DNA from 2 places in the Butyrivibrio sp. WCD2001 genome. Region 2 is predicted to be linked to the other one. Evidence: predicted binding sites of a transcription regulator. Region 2 holds the regulator's gene; the other holds the start of a gene.
What was found. The regulator Rex, encoded in region 2, represses fermentation and respiration genes when NADH is low (regulators of the CRP and FNR family bind a similar motif). The targets are predictions, from matches to a motif close to ATTGTTAANTANTTAACAAT.
Positions count from the first base shown of each region.

Region 1: G630_RS0119165 (acetyl-CoA C-acetyltransferase) is a predicted target of Rex. The motif match lies at 2,625-2,644, and genes of this name have one in related genera.

Region 1 covers NZ_KE384200.1:284,269-290,196, reverse strand. The annotation lists gene G630_RS0119175 (3-hydroxyacyl-CoA dehydrogenase family protein) at 1-447, opposite strand, end outside; gene G630_RS0119170 (enoyl-CoA hydratase-related protein) at 467-1,261, opposite strand; gene G630_RS0119165 (acetyl-CoA C-acetyltransferase) at 1,390-2,568, opposite strand; gene hpf (ribosome hibernation-promoting factor, HPF/YfiA family) at 3,072-3,602, shown strand; gene G630_RS0119155 (alpha-glucuronidase) at 3,646-5,691, opposite strand.
Region 2 covers NZ_AUJZ01000001.1:463,531-469,458, reverse strand. The annotation lists gene G630_RS0102055 (ABC-F family ATP-binding cassette domain-containing protein) at 1-1,721, shown strand, start outside; gene G630_RS0102050 (hypothetical protein) at 1,791-2,126, opposite strand; gene G630_RS0102045 (redox-sensing transcriptional repressor Rex) at 2,429-3,079, shown strand; gene G630_RS20320 (hypothetical protein) at 3,112-3,795, shown strand; gene G630_RS0102035 (bifunctional ADP-dependent NAD(P)H-hydrate dehydratase/NAD(P)H-hydrate epimerase) at 3,773-5,416, shown strand; gene alr (alanine racemase) at 5,465-5,928, shown strand, end outside.

The DNA.
Region 1 (5,928 bases), on a different contig from region 2:
AACCAGCTTCATAACAGGAGCGGGATTGAAGAAGTGCATGCCGATAACGGGCTTCGGAAGTCCTGCACCGATCTCTGTGATTGAAAGAGATGATGTGTTAGATGCAAAAATGCAATCAGGATTCTTTACGATGTTCTCCTCAAGTTCCTTGAAGAGGTTCTTCTTGATATCCATAACCTCAAGAGCTGCCTCAACTACGAGATCAGCGTCTGTGCAGATGTCGTTAAGACCTGTCTGGATCTTGCCGATGATAGCATCAGCCTTAGCCTGATCGATCTTTCCCTTAGATACCATCTTGTCGATGCTCTTCTTAATCTTAGCAAAGCCGCCCTCAGCGAACTCTGTCTTAATGTCACAAAGATAAACCTTATCTACTGTGTCTGCCTGTGCAAATGTCTGAGCAATACCTGCTCCCATTGTACCTGCGCCAATTACTGCTACTTTCATTTATATATCCTCCTAAAAGTTATTTATTCTGGAAATCAACCACTTTAACCTTCTTCGGGTCGTCCTTCTTGCGAAGGAAGTTAGCCATACCTTCACGCTGATCTTCTGTCTCGAAGCAATCGCCGAAGATCTTCTCCTCGAGCTCAATTGCCTTATCGATATCAAGCTGAAGTCCATCGTTGATAGCCTTCTTGCATGCACGAACTGCGATAGGAGCCTGTGCTGCAATTGTGTTTGCCATCTTCTCAGCTGCAGGAAGAAGCTCTTCCTGTGTATAAACTGCATTTACAAGACCGATTCTGTATGCCTCGTCAGCCTTGATGTTGCGTGCTGTATAGATAAGCTGCTTAGCCATACCTGCACCGATGAGACGAGCAAGTCTCTGTGTGCCGCCGAATCCGGGAGTGATTCCAAGACCAACCTCGGGCTGACCAAACATAGCGTTGTCTGAGCAGATACGAATATCACAGCTCATTGAAATCTCGCAGCCGCCACCAAGAGCAAAGCCGTTAACTGCTGCGATTGTAGGAATGGGGAATGTCTCCAGCTTTCTGAAAACATCATTTCCTTTCTTACCGAATGCTTCACCTTCTGCCTTTGTAAGAGTGCTCATCTCGCCGATGTCAGCACCTGCTACAAATGACTTTTCGCCTGCACCTGTAAGAACGAGAGCTCTTACTGTGTTCACATCAATGCTATCAAGAGCAGCATTAAGGTCATCAAGAACCTGGCTGTTAAGAGCATTGAGTGCTTCAGGACGGTTGATTGTAAGAACAGCGATTTTGTCCTTAACTTCAACATTTACAAATCCCATTTTCTTTGCCTCCTTGTTCGTTTCTATAATTTAGGTATATCAGCAGAACCTTAAGCCTGCCTAAATACCGTAAATTCTTTTTTCGTATAAAAAGGAAACGGAAAAATCCGTTTCCTTTTAGCATTTAATTAGTCTCTCTCAACGATAGTTGCACAACCCATGCCGCCACCGATGCAAAGAGTAGCAAGACCACGCTTCTTGTCAGATCTCTGCATCTCATGAAGAAGAGTAACAAGAATACGGCATCCTGATGCTCCAACAGGGTGTCCGAGTGCAATTGCACCACCGTTGACGTTAAGCTTTGAAAGGTCAAAATTAAGATCCTTTCCAACAGCTACAGACTGAGCTGCGAAAGCCTCGTTTGCCTCATAAATATCGATATCATCAATTGTAAGACCTGTGCGAGCAAGAACCTTCTTTGTAGCTGCTACAGGGCCAACACCCATGATAGAAGGATCAACACCGCCAAGAGCTCCTGCTACCCAAGTAGCCATAGGCTTAACGCCGAGCTCCTTAGCCTTCTCTTCGCTCATAACAACGATAGCTGCTGCGCCGTCGTTGATACCTGAAGCATTACCTGCTGTTGTAACGCCATCCTTGTTGATAGGACGAAGCTTTGCAAGACCTTCCATTGTAGATCCCGGACGAGGGCCTTCATCTGTATCAAATACAACTGTGTCCTTCTTAACCTTAACTTCTACAGGAACGATCTCATCCTTGAACTTGCCTGCCTTCTGAGCTGCCTCAGTCTTCTGCTGGCTGTTAAGTGCGAACTCATCGAGCTCTTCTCTTGTAAGCTTCCACTGCTCTGCTACGTTATCAGCAGTCTGGATCATGTGGTAATCATTGAATGCATCCCAAAGAGCATCATTTACCATGCAATCCTTTAATACGCCGTTATTCATACGATAACCGAAACGAGCCTTGTCAAGTGCGAAAGGAGCCATTGACATGTTCTCCATACCACCTGCAACAACGATATCAGCATCACCTGATAAAATCTTCTCAGCTGCCATGTTTACGCAGTTAAGACCTGAACCGCAAACAACATTGATAGTAACAGCCGGTACCTCAACAGGAAGACCTGCCTTGATTGAAGCCTGGCGAGCTACGTTCTGGCCAAGACCAGCCTGGATAACACATCCCATAAGTACCTCGTCAACCTGCTCCGGTTTAACTCCTGCTCTGTTAAGAGCTTCCTTAATAACAATTGAACCAAGATCTGCAGCCGGTGTGTTTGAAAGGGCGCCGCCCATTTTACCGATTGCAGTTCTGCAAGCACCTGCTAATACTACCTTCTGTGCCATAGATGATACCTCCGTTTCGGGACTATTTTGTCCGCATTTAATTGTATTTTTTGTTGCTTGTTATTTTTTTGTCACAACGAATATATTATAGCATGCATGCGATTTTCTATGCAAGGAAAAGGACAGACAATACACTCTTTTTTTGTAAATTTTTTGTTAAGATGTTCTATTTGCCCATAAATCTAAAAGTCAATATAAAATATTGGATTAAATTTAAGAAAGTCTTAAAAAGTTATCCACAATTTTTGAAATAGAAATGCCTATTTTTCGACTTATACACGGAGTTATCCACACCATCCACATTTATCCACATTAAAAATCAGGTTTACACAATTTTGAAGCGAACATATTTTTTGTGCGACATCCACAAAAATTAAAGATTTGTAAACTATCTTTTATTAAATTGCACATTCGATTGTAAGAATGCTATAATTTGTTTATAAAATTTAGGATTTTGTCTGACAGAATTCTAACCCATAATACACTGCAAAGGGGATGATCGCATGAAATTCACTATTATTGGAAAAAACATCGATGTAACACCCGGACTGAGATCCGCCGTGGAGGAAAAAATCGGAAAGCTTGAAAAGTACTTCACCCCGGAAACCAACATCAATGTAACATTAACCGCTGACAAGGATCGCCATAAGATCGAAGTTACCATTCCCGTTAAGGGTAAGATCATCAGATCCGAGCAAGTCAGTAACGACATGTACGTTTCAATAGATCTTGTGGAGGAGATCATAGAACGTCAGCTAAAAAAATACAGAAGCAAACTCGTTAACAAGCATCAGACTGAGATCAGTAATTTCAAGAAGGAATACATTGAAAATGATGATTTCGATGATGAGGAAATCAGAATCGAGCGTGTAAAGAAGTTTGATCTTAAGCCCATGTACGTTGAGGACGCAGCTATTCAGATGGAGCTTCTCGGACACAGCTTCTTCGTATTCATAAACGCTGAGACAGACCAGCCGAATGTAGTCTATAAGAGAAAAGGAAATACATATGGCTTAATCGAGCCAGAAGTTTGAGAAAACTTATAAATCCCCCGGCAAAGCCGGGGGATTTTTGATTTTAGTATATTTTTCTTCCCTTCTCATCAGGGATTCCGCATCTGCGGAAGAAGTAACTGTTCACGATGTCGCACCATTCACGTGCATTTCTGACCTGTCTCTCAAATCTCTCGGATACATTATCAAAAACGCGTGCAGGCACTTTACCTTCAAGACTCTGCCACTTTTTCTGCATTGCAAGAGCTTCTTCGTAGCCCTCAAAGTGTGTATCGTAGATATGCTGAATAACCGTTTTTCCTGACTTTAAGACGTGTTTATAGGGTGTCTTATGGAAAAACAGCAAGAGTTCTTCGGGGGTAGTCTCCGGCTTAGAGAAATTCTCCTTGTTGGGAGATCTGTACTGAAGTGCATAGCCGGTACCCTCAGGTCCACGCTCTACGCCTATTCCCTGCCAGTCTGCACGGTGATAGGTTCCCCATCTGTCATATTCATAACCTTCGACACTGGGACCGTAATGGTCATGAGGTGTTACCATCCAGCCGATGCCAAGAGGCGATGTATAATTCTCATAAGTTCTCCAGGAGCCAAGTTCAAGCTCGCAGATAACCTTCTTGTCTTCATCCTTAAGCATAGGATAAGTAAGGGCTGTCCACTCTGCCACAATCTCCTCAGCTGAAAGCTCCGTATTCCATGCAAGGCGTCCGAAGCCGTACAAGTTTGCTGCTGCAAGATCATTTCCTGTCCAGTTCTCATCATTACCCGTATTTGTTACGGCTACCATTCCGCCGCGAAGCGCCTTATCCGCTCTTCCGCTTATTATGCCCGCAACAGTGGAGTCTTTCACATCAGGAAGGTATGTATCAAAAGAGAGTATCTCCTTGAACCAGGGCATAAGATAACACAGATCTATCTGATGGCCGGTGTACTCCTGTGCAATCTGAACCTCCAGCATCTGGCGTGTCTTTGATAACCCGCCGAAAAGTGGAGATACAGGTTCTCTTACCTGGAAATCCATCGGTCCGTTTTTTATCTGCAAAATGACGTTATCAGCGAAACCGCCATCCAATTGACTAAAGTAGTCATACCCTGCCTTGGCACGATCTACAGTCAGATCTCTCCAGTCCTGCTGGCAGTTGTAAACAAAGCATCTCCAGATGACCGTAGCACCAAAGGGAGCCAAAGCCTTCGCGAGCATGTTAGCACCGTCGGCCTGAGTTCTTCCATAGGTCATGGGACCGGGTCTGCCCTCAGAATCAGCTTTAACAAGGAATCCACCAAGCGTAGGAGCCTTCTCATACACTTCCTTAGCCTTCTTGTTCCACCACTCCTGAACCTCGGGCTTTAAGGGATCAGCTGAGCCTATAGGAGTATCTATAGGGCTTGCAAAATTGATACACACATACATCTTTACGCCGTAAGAATTAAAGAGATCCGAAAGCTCCTTAACCTTCGCAATATATCTGTCTCCGATGAGCTCAGTAGCAGCATCCTTAACATTAACGTTATTGATCGCAACGGCATTTATACCCATTGATGCAAGAAGACGGGCATAGTCTCTTGTCCTGTCATCTATTATGATCTCATTTTTTTCATAGAAAAATGAATTGCCTGAGTATCCTCTCTCAATGGAGCCATCCATATTATCCCAGTGATCAAGCATTCGGATGGGGTTGGACGGGACCTCTGTAACGCGCCTTCCTTCATCTATCTTCCCAAGTCTAATAAGCTCCAGCAGACGAAAAGCACCAAAGATAAGTCCTTCTCTCGCTGTAGCCTCTATGACGAGTTTATCCTCACTTCTTGATATTCTATAAGAATCTCTTAAAATATCAGAATCTTCCGCACTCTTTTTCTGAAGTTCTGTGCCCTCGTTTTCCACATAACCAAGGAATTCATCTGCGGAAATAATCTTAAGAACAATACCCGCAGACTCTTCTTCTGAAGTTTTTACTGCTTTTCCAAACCAGATATCCGCAGCTCTTTTTATCTCTTCAAAAGCAGCTGCCGCATCAGTCTCAGATGGCAGATACACTCCTTCGAAATATTTATCAAAACCGGCCACCCGGTCTTTATCTTCTTTATAATCAAGCCAGCATTGTGCCCACATAGAAACCACATTCCTTTCCAAACTCAAAAGATATTGCGATACAAAAGGTACTATCCTTTCATCGCTCACTATAGTATATAACAATAGCTCGTATATCCTTCAACTCATTTATTGCTTTGTCGGTATCTATTTTTGCGGAGCCGTTACTGCCAAAGCTTTTTCCTTTGTGTCGTGTGCCCCAAAGGAAAGGGAAGGCAAAAAAATACCGGTGGATGATTCCACCGGTATTTGAAATTC
Region 2 (5,928 bases):
ATGTTATTGATCTGGAGACTGAGATACGAGCTGCGGAAGCTCAGATGGATATTCTTCGCGGCGAAGAACTCGATCGGCTCATGGAACGCTATGCCCAGATGAACCACGAATTCCAGCTTAAAAACGGTTATGCCTGGGAGAGTGAGGTCATTGGTGTAGCAAAAGGCCTTGGATTTTCTGAGGATGAATTCGATAAGAAAATATCGACACTTTCCGGAGGTCAGAAGACCAGAGTGGCTTTGGGTAAGCTTCTTTTGCAGAGCCCGGATCTTATAATTCTCGATGAGCCTACAAACCATCTTGATATGAACTCTATAAGGTGGCTTGAGGGTTATCTTATGAATTATAAGGGTGCAGTGCTTATTGTATCCCATGACAGATACTTTCTGGATCGTATTGCCCAAAAGGTGATCGAAATAGATCAGACAAATGCTGATGTTTATATTGGAAACTATACTGCATATGCAAAAAAACGCGAGCAGATCAGAGCTGCCAAGCTGAAGGCATATCTGAATCAGCAGGCAGAAATTAAGCATCAGGAAGAAGTTATAGATAAGCTTAAACAGTTTAACCGTGAAAAGAGTATCAAACGTGCCGAGAGCAGAGAGAAGATGCTCGATAAGATAGAACGTCTTGAGAAGCCCACGGAGGTAAGGGATGATATGCGTATAACCCTTACACCTAACTGCGTGAGCGGTAATGACGTAATGCATGTTGAGAGTATTGCCAAATCCTTTGGAAATGAGCAGCTCTTTAAGGATATTTCTTTTGATATTAAGAGGGGTGAGCGTGTTGCAATTATCGGCGATAACGGAACCGGTAAGACAACAATGCTTAAAATCATTAATGGCATGGAGACTCTTGATGAAGGAGAAATCATTCTCGGAGTAAAGGTTCATGTCGGTTATTACGATCAGGAACATCAGGTTCTTCACAATGAAAAGACTCTTTTTGAAGAATTATCCGATGCATATCCGTCAATGAATAATACTGAGATCAGGAACACTCTTGCAGCGTTTCTTTTTACCGGTGATGATGTGTTTAAACGCATCGGAGATCTTTCAGGCGGAGAGAAGGGAAGGGTTTCACTTGCAAAGCTTATGCTTTCAGAAGCTAATTTCCTGATTCTCGATGAGCCTACGAACCACCTGGATATTACCAGCAAGGAAATTCTTGAGGATGCTCTTTGCGGATATGAAGGAACTGTTTTATATGTCAGCCATGACAGATATTTTATAAACAAAACAGCGACCAGAATACTTGATCTTACTCACGGATCACTGGTTAATTATATTGGTAACTACGATTACTATATGGAGCATTGTGAGGAACAGACAGCTCGTGCTATTGCTGAAAAAGGAGATAATTCCTCTTTTGGCAGAGGAATCGAGATGGATTCCGCAGATGCTGTTTCAGGTTCGGGGTTTGGCAAGCTTGCTTCAAAAGGCAGTACTTCCGATGCTGATTCCGGTTCAGGTGCAGCAGACTGGAAAGCACAAAAAGAAGAAGCAGCCAGAAAGCGTAAGCAGGAAGCTGCTCTGAAAAAATGTGAAGATGAGATAGCTAAGTTGGAAGAGAGGAATGAGAAAATAAATGAAGAACTCTCAGATCCTGATGTAGCGACCGATCTTGCTAAGGTTAGAAAGCTATCCGATGAACTTTCATCAAATGAAGAACGCCTTTCGGAACTCTATGATGAATGGGAAAACTTATCTGAGTAATCAAAAAAGAAGCTCTTTCAAGGACTAACTTGGAAGAGCTTCTTTTTTTTCTTTTCTCATTTAAAACCCTTATGCAAAAGCATCAAAGGAACTACCGGGTTGACTGTAGGAATAACCTGACATATCACGTCCGTAACCTACCGTTGTGTTACCGAATTTTGAAGCAATCTGATTATATTGCTGGCTTACTTTCAGAGCTTCATCCTTGCCATCGGTACTGGCAACTTCACCGACTTTTACTTCCTGAGCATTAGGATAAACGACAGGAGCAACAGTGGCGATATCACCAACAGCCTTATGCTTGTCATACACATCCGATACAGGAGCCTGATTGGATACTGTATAATTCATAGGCCTTGCCTGGTACATATTGTAAGCACCTAATCCATCAATTGACATTCCCATATTTTTATCTCCAACTTCTAAAAAACTACATAGGAAGATATGGTTATTATAATTTCCAATTCGAAACAATTCATAAACTGGGTATTAAAGAAAAGATAAAAATGCATATTTCTGAAAACTAATTTCATCAGATATTATCTACGTTGAAACATTTTTTCAAATTTGTATTAATGACAAATAAAATTATTGTAAAGTCAATTTATAAGATTGACGAAAATTTAACAGATAGTATAATTAAAATTAGCCGAATTTTACAGAGTAATAAATAACATAATTTTTTCGGTGTCAGTCATGGAGGATGTATGGCGAGAAAAGAAATATCTCAGGCTGTTATCAGCCGATTGCCCCGCTATTTCAGATACTTAGGTGAACTGAAAAGTCAGGGAATAGATAGAGTTTCATCTCAGGAACTCAGCGATATTATGAAGGTTACTGCTTCACAGATCAGGCAGGATTTTAATAATTTCGGAGGCTTCGGACAACAAGGCTACGGCTATAATGTTGAGTACTTATATGAGGAAATAGGTAAGATACTCGGCCTTGACAGGGAGCATACACTTATCATTATTGGGGCAGGTCATCTTGGACAGGCTCTTTCCGGTTATAACAATTTCTTCAACAGAGGATTTATATTTAAAGGAGCTTTTGATTTAAATCCTAAGCTTCATGGTAAGAAAATACGTGATATTGAGATCAGACCTGTCGAAGAGATTGAACAGTTTGTAAAAGAAAATAAGATAGAGATTGCGGTCCTTGCAATACCTAAGGATCAGGCTGTTCCTATGGCGGATAAACTTGTAAAATGCGGCATAAAGGCTATATGGAATTTCGCACATGTTGATCTTGATCTTCCTGAGAATGTTCAGGTCGAAAATGTTCATCTGTCAGATTCGCTTATGAAACTTTCATATAGCATTGATAGATATGAAAATAATCACAACTCCAGGAAATAACAAGTGATTTAAACCGCTTGGAGGATGCCAATATGGCTAATAATGACTATTCTGATGCTCTTGTCGGAAAGGATATTCCGATTCTTTCCAAGGATGAAAAATGGCAACAGCTTTTCCTTCTTAGTCCCAAAACTCCCAAGATAAAGGAGCTTGAGGCTGAGCTTAATAAGCTTGTGAACATACAGGAAAAGACAAGGGAAAAAATTAAGGACATAAAGAGGCTTAAGAAAAAGCTTCTCGGTGAGATTGTTGTCCTAAGAGATGATGCGGGAAAGAATCCAAAGAAGCGGAAGAAGATTGAGGCCGAAATTGATGATCATACACGCCTTATCAAGGAGTGCAATGATAAGATAGAGGAGTGCGAGGACGATATGCTCGGACTTCCCAGAGAGATTTATCAGATCGATTATCAGCTCATGATCGAGACGATGAATATCTTTTATAAAAGAATGCATGATAATACCCTCGAAATCGATGCTGTTGATGAGTGGATATCAAAAGTAAGGGTACAGCTGAAAAAGAATATTATCCGAATGCAGGAAAAAGAGCTCGAAAACTTTAATGTATATTCCTATATGCACAACATTTTCGGACCTGAAGTTATTGATCTCTTTGATCTAAAGTACGATCCTGAAAAACGACACCCTGTAATCAGACCCGGAATGACTGAACGCGATGGGATAATAGTAGAAGATGAAAAATTTACCGATAATTGATAAAAATTCAAATTATGTTGTAAGCGCTGCCGAGATGAAGCGATGTGATGCGGCTACAATCTCCGAGTTCGGAGTGCCGCAGGATGTTCTTATGGAAAGGGCGGCGCTTTCTATATGCAAATATGTAAAAAAAGCTCTTCCGGAGGGCGGTAAGGTTCTGATTCTTGCGGGAAGTGGGAATAACGGCGGTGATGGAATTGCAGCGGCCAGACTTCTTTTTCAGGATAAAATACCTGTCACGCTTGTTCTTGTTAATCACAGTCTAAGTGATAAGGCTTCAAATACAAAAAGGACTTCCGCATGTAGCTCACAGCTGAAAATAGCATTGTCCTATGGCCTTAATGTCGTGGATTTTGATCAGTCCAAACTTGGCTCTCAAATAAAAAAATGTGACGTAATAATTGATGCCATGCTGGGGATAGGCTGCTCAAGGGACCTTACGGGGGATTATTCAGCCGCGGTATGGGAAATCAATTATTCAAGAGAAGATTATGATGGGAAATTCCCACATGTTATAGCAGCTGACATACCAACAGGTATTAATTCGGATACGGGGCAGGTACATGGCTATGCAATAAGGGCAGATGAGACAGTGACCTTTGGCTTTTTGAAAATGGGGCTTGTTTTTTATCCTGGAGCTGCTCATGCAGGTGAGATACATATAGTGAATGTGGGTATCACTGAGGATGGCTTTTTGAAGGATTATCCCAAATTTAAGTATGTTGACATCCCTGATAAAAAGGAAATCCCGGTTAAGCTGCTGCCACCAAGAAATCCTGCGGGTAATAAAGGTTCGTTTGGGAAAGTTCTTGTGGTTGCCGGAAGTAAAAAAATAAGCGGTGCATGCATAATGGCTGCTGAGAGCTGCATTCGAAGCGGTGCCGGCATGATAAAGGTTTATACAGATGAGGCAAATCTCTCGGCTATTCAGACACTTCTGCCTGAAGCCATGACGGATACTTATACCGAAGAGGGATTCAATCTTTCTGATACTATCGAATATAGCAAAAGCAAAGAAGCTCTTATTTCAGCAATCGGATGGGCGGATGCTATAATATGCGGACCGGGAATAGGAATCAGTAATTCTGCAAAAGAAATCATGAAGATTATTCTTCAAAATGCTGTGCTCCCTCTTATTCTTGATGCGGATGCACTTAATATCATATCATCCGAAAAAGATATAAGAGATCTTGTTTGCGCATACAATGCAGATATTATTATGACGCCTCATCTGGCTGAGTTTTCAAGACTTAGCGGTAAGGATATACATGATTGCAGGACTTGTATCATGGATGAGACGGCAAGACTTGCAAAAGAATTTCATGCGAGTATTATATGTAAGGACGCACGAAGTGTTATTTCCGACGGAGAAAGAAATTTTATTAATATAAGCGGAAATGATGGAATGGCGACTGCAGGAAGTGGTGATGTTCTTGCAGGTCTTTTGGGTGCGCTCGTTCTTTCAGGATACAGTGATGTCTTTGAAGCTGCTGTGGCCGGTGCTTATCTGCATGGTGTAGCAGGAGATATGGCGGCAGTAAAGCACGGAAGGCAGGGTATGACGGCAAGAGATATCTCAGGAAGTCTTCGAGATATTTTTTCCGGAAATATGAGCTGTTAAGCTTTGAGTTAAAAAACAAATATTATGAAATCAGAGGCAATATGAGAAATGCTTGATGAATATTCAAGAGTATATGCAAAGGTAGACTTGGATGCGATATCCCACAATGTGGATTGTATGTATAATTCGCTTCCGAGAAATACAAAAATGCTGGCTGTAGTTAAGACAGACGGCTATGGATTTGGTGCGGTTCCGATCGCAAGGATGCTCCAAAATGATGTTTATATATGGGGATTCGCAACAGCAACTGCAGAGGAAGCCTTTGAATTAAGAGAAGCAGGCGTAAGTAAGCCTATTCTTGTTTTAGGCTATACTTTCCCTTATGCATACGAGAGAATGCTCAGAGAGAATATAAGGCCTGCGGTTTTCAGATATGACATGTTGAATCATTTGTCAGAGCGTGTAAAAAAGAGACGAGCTCAGGGCGGAAAAGAGGTTTTTCATGTGCATATTGCAGTGGACTGTGGAATGAGCAGGATTGGAATTCGCCCTGATGCTGATGGCGAGAACTT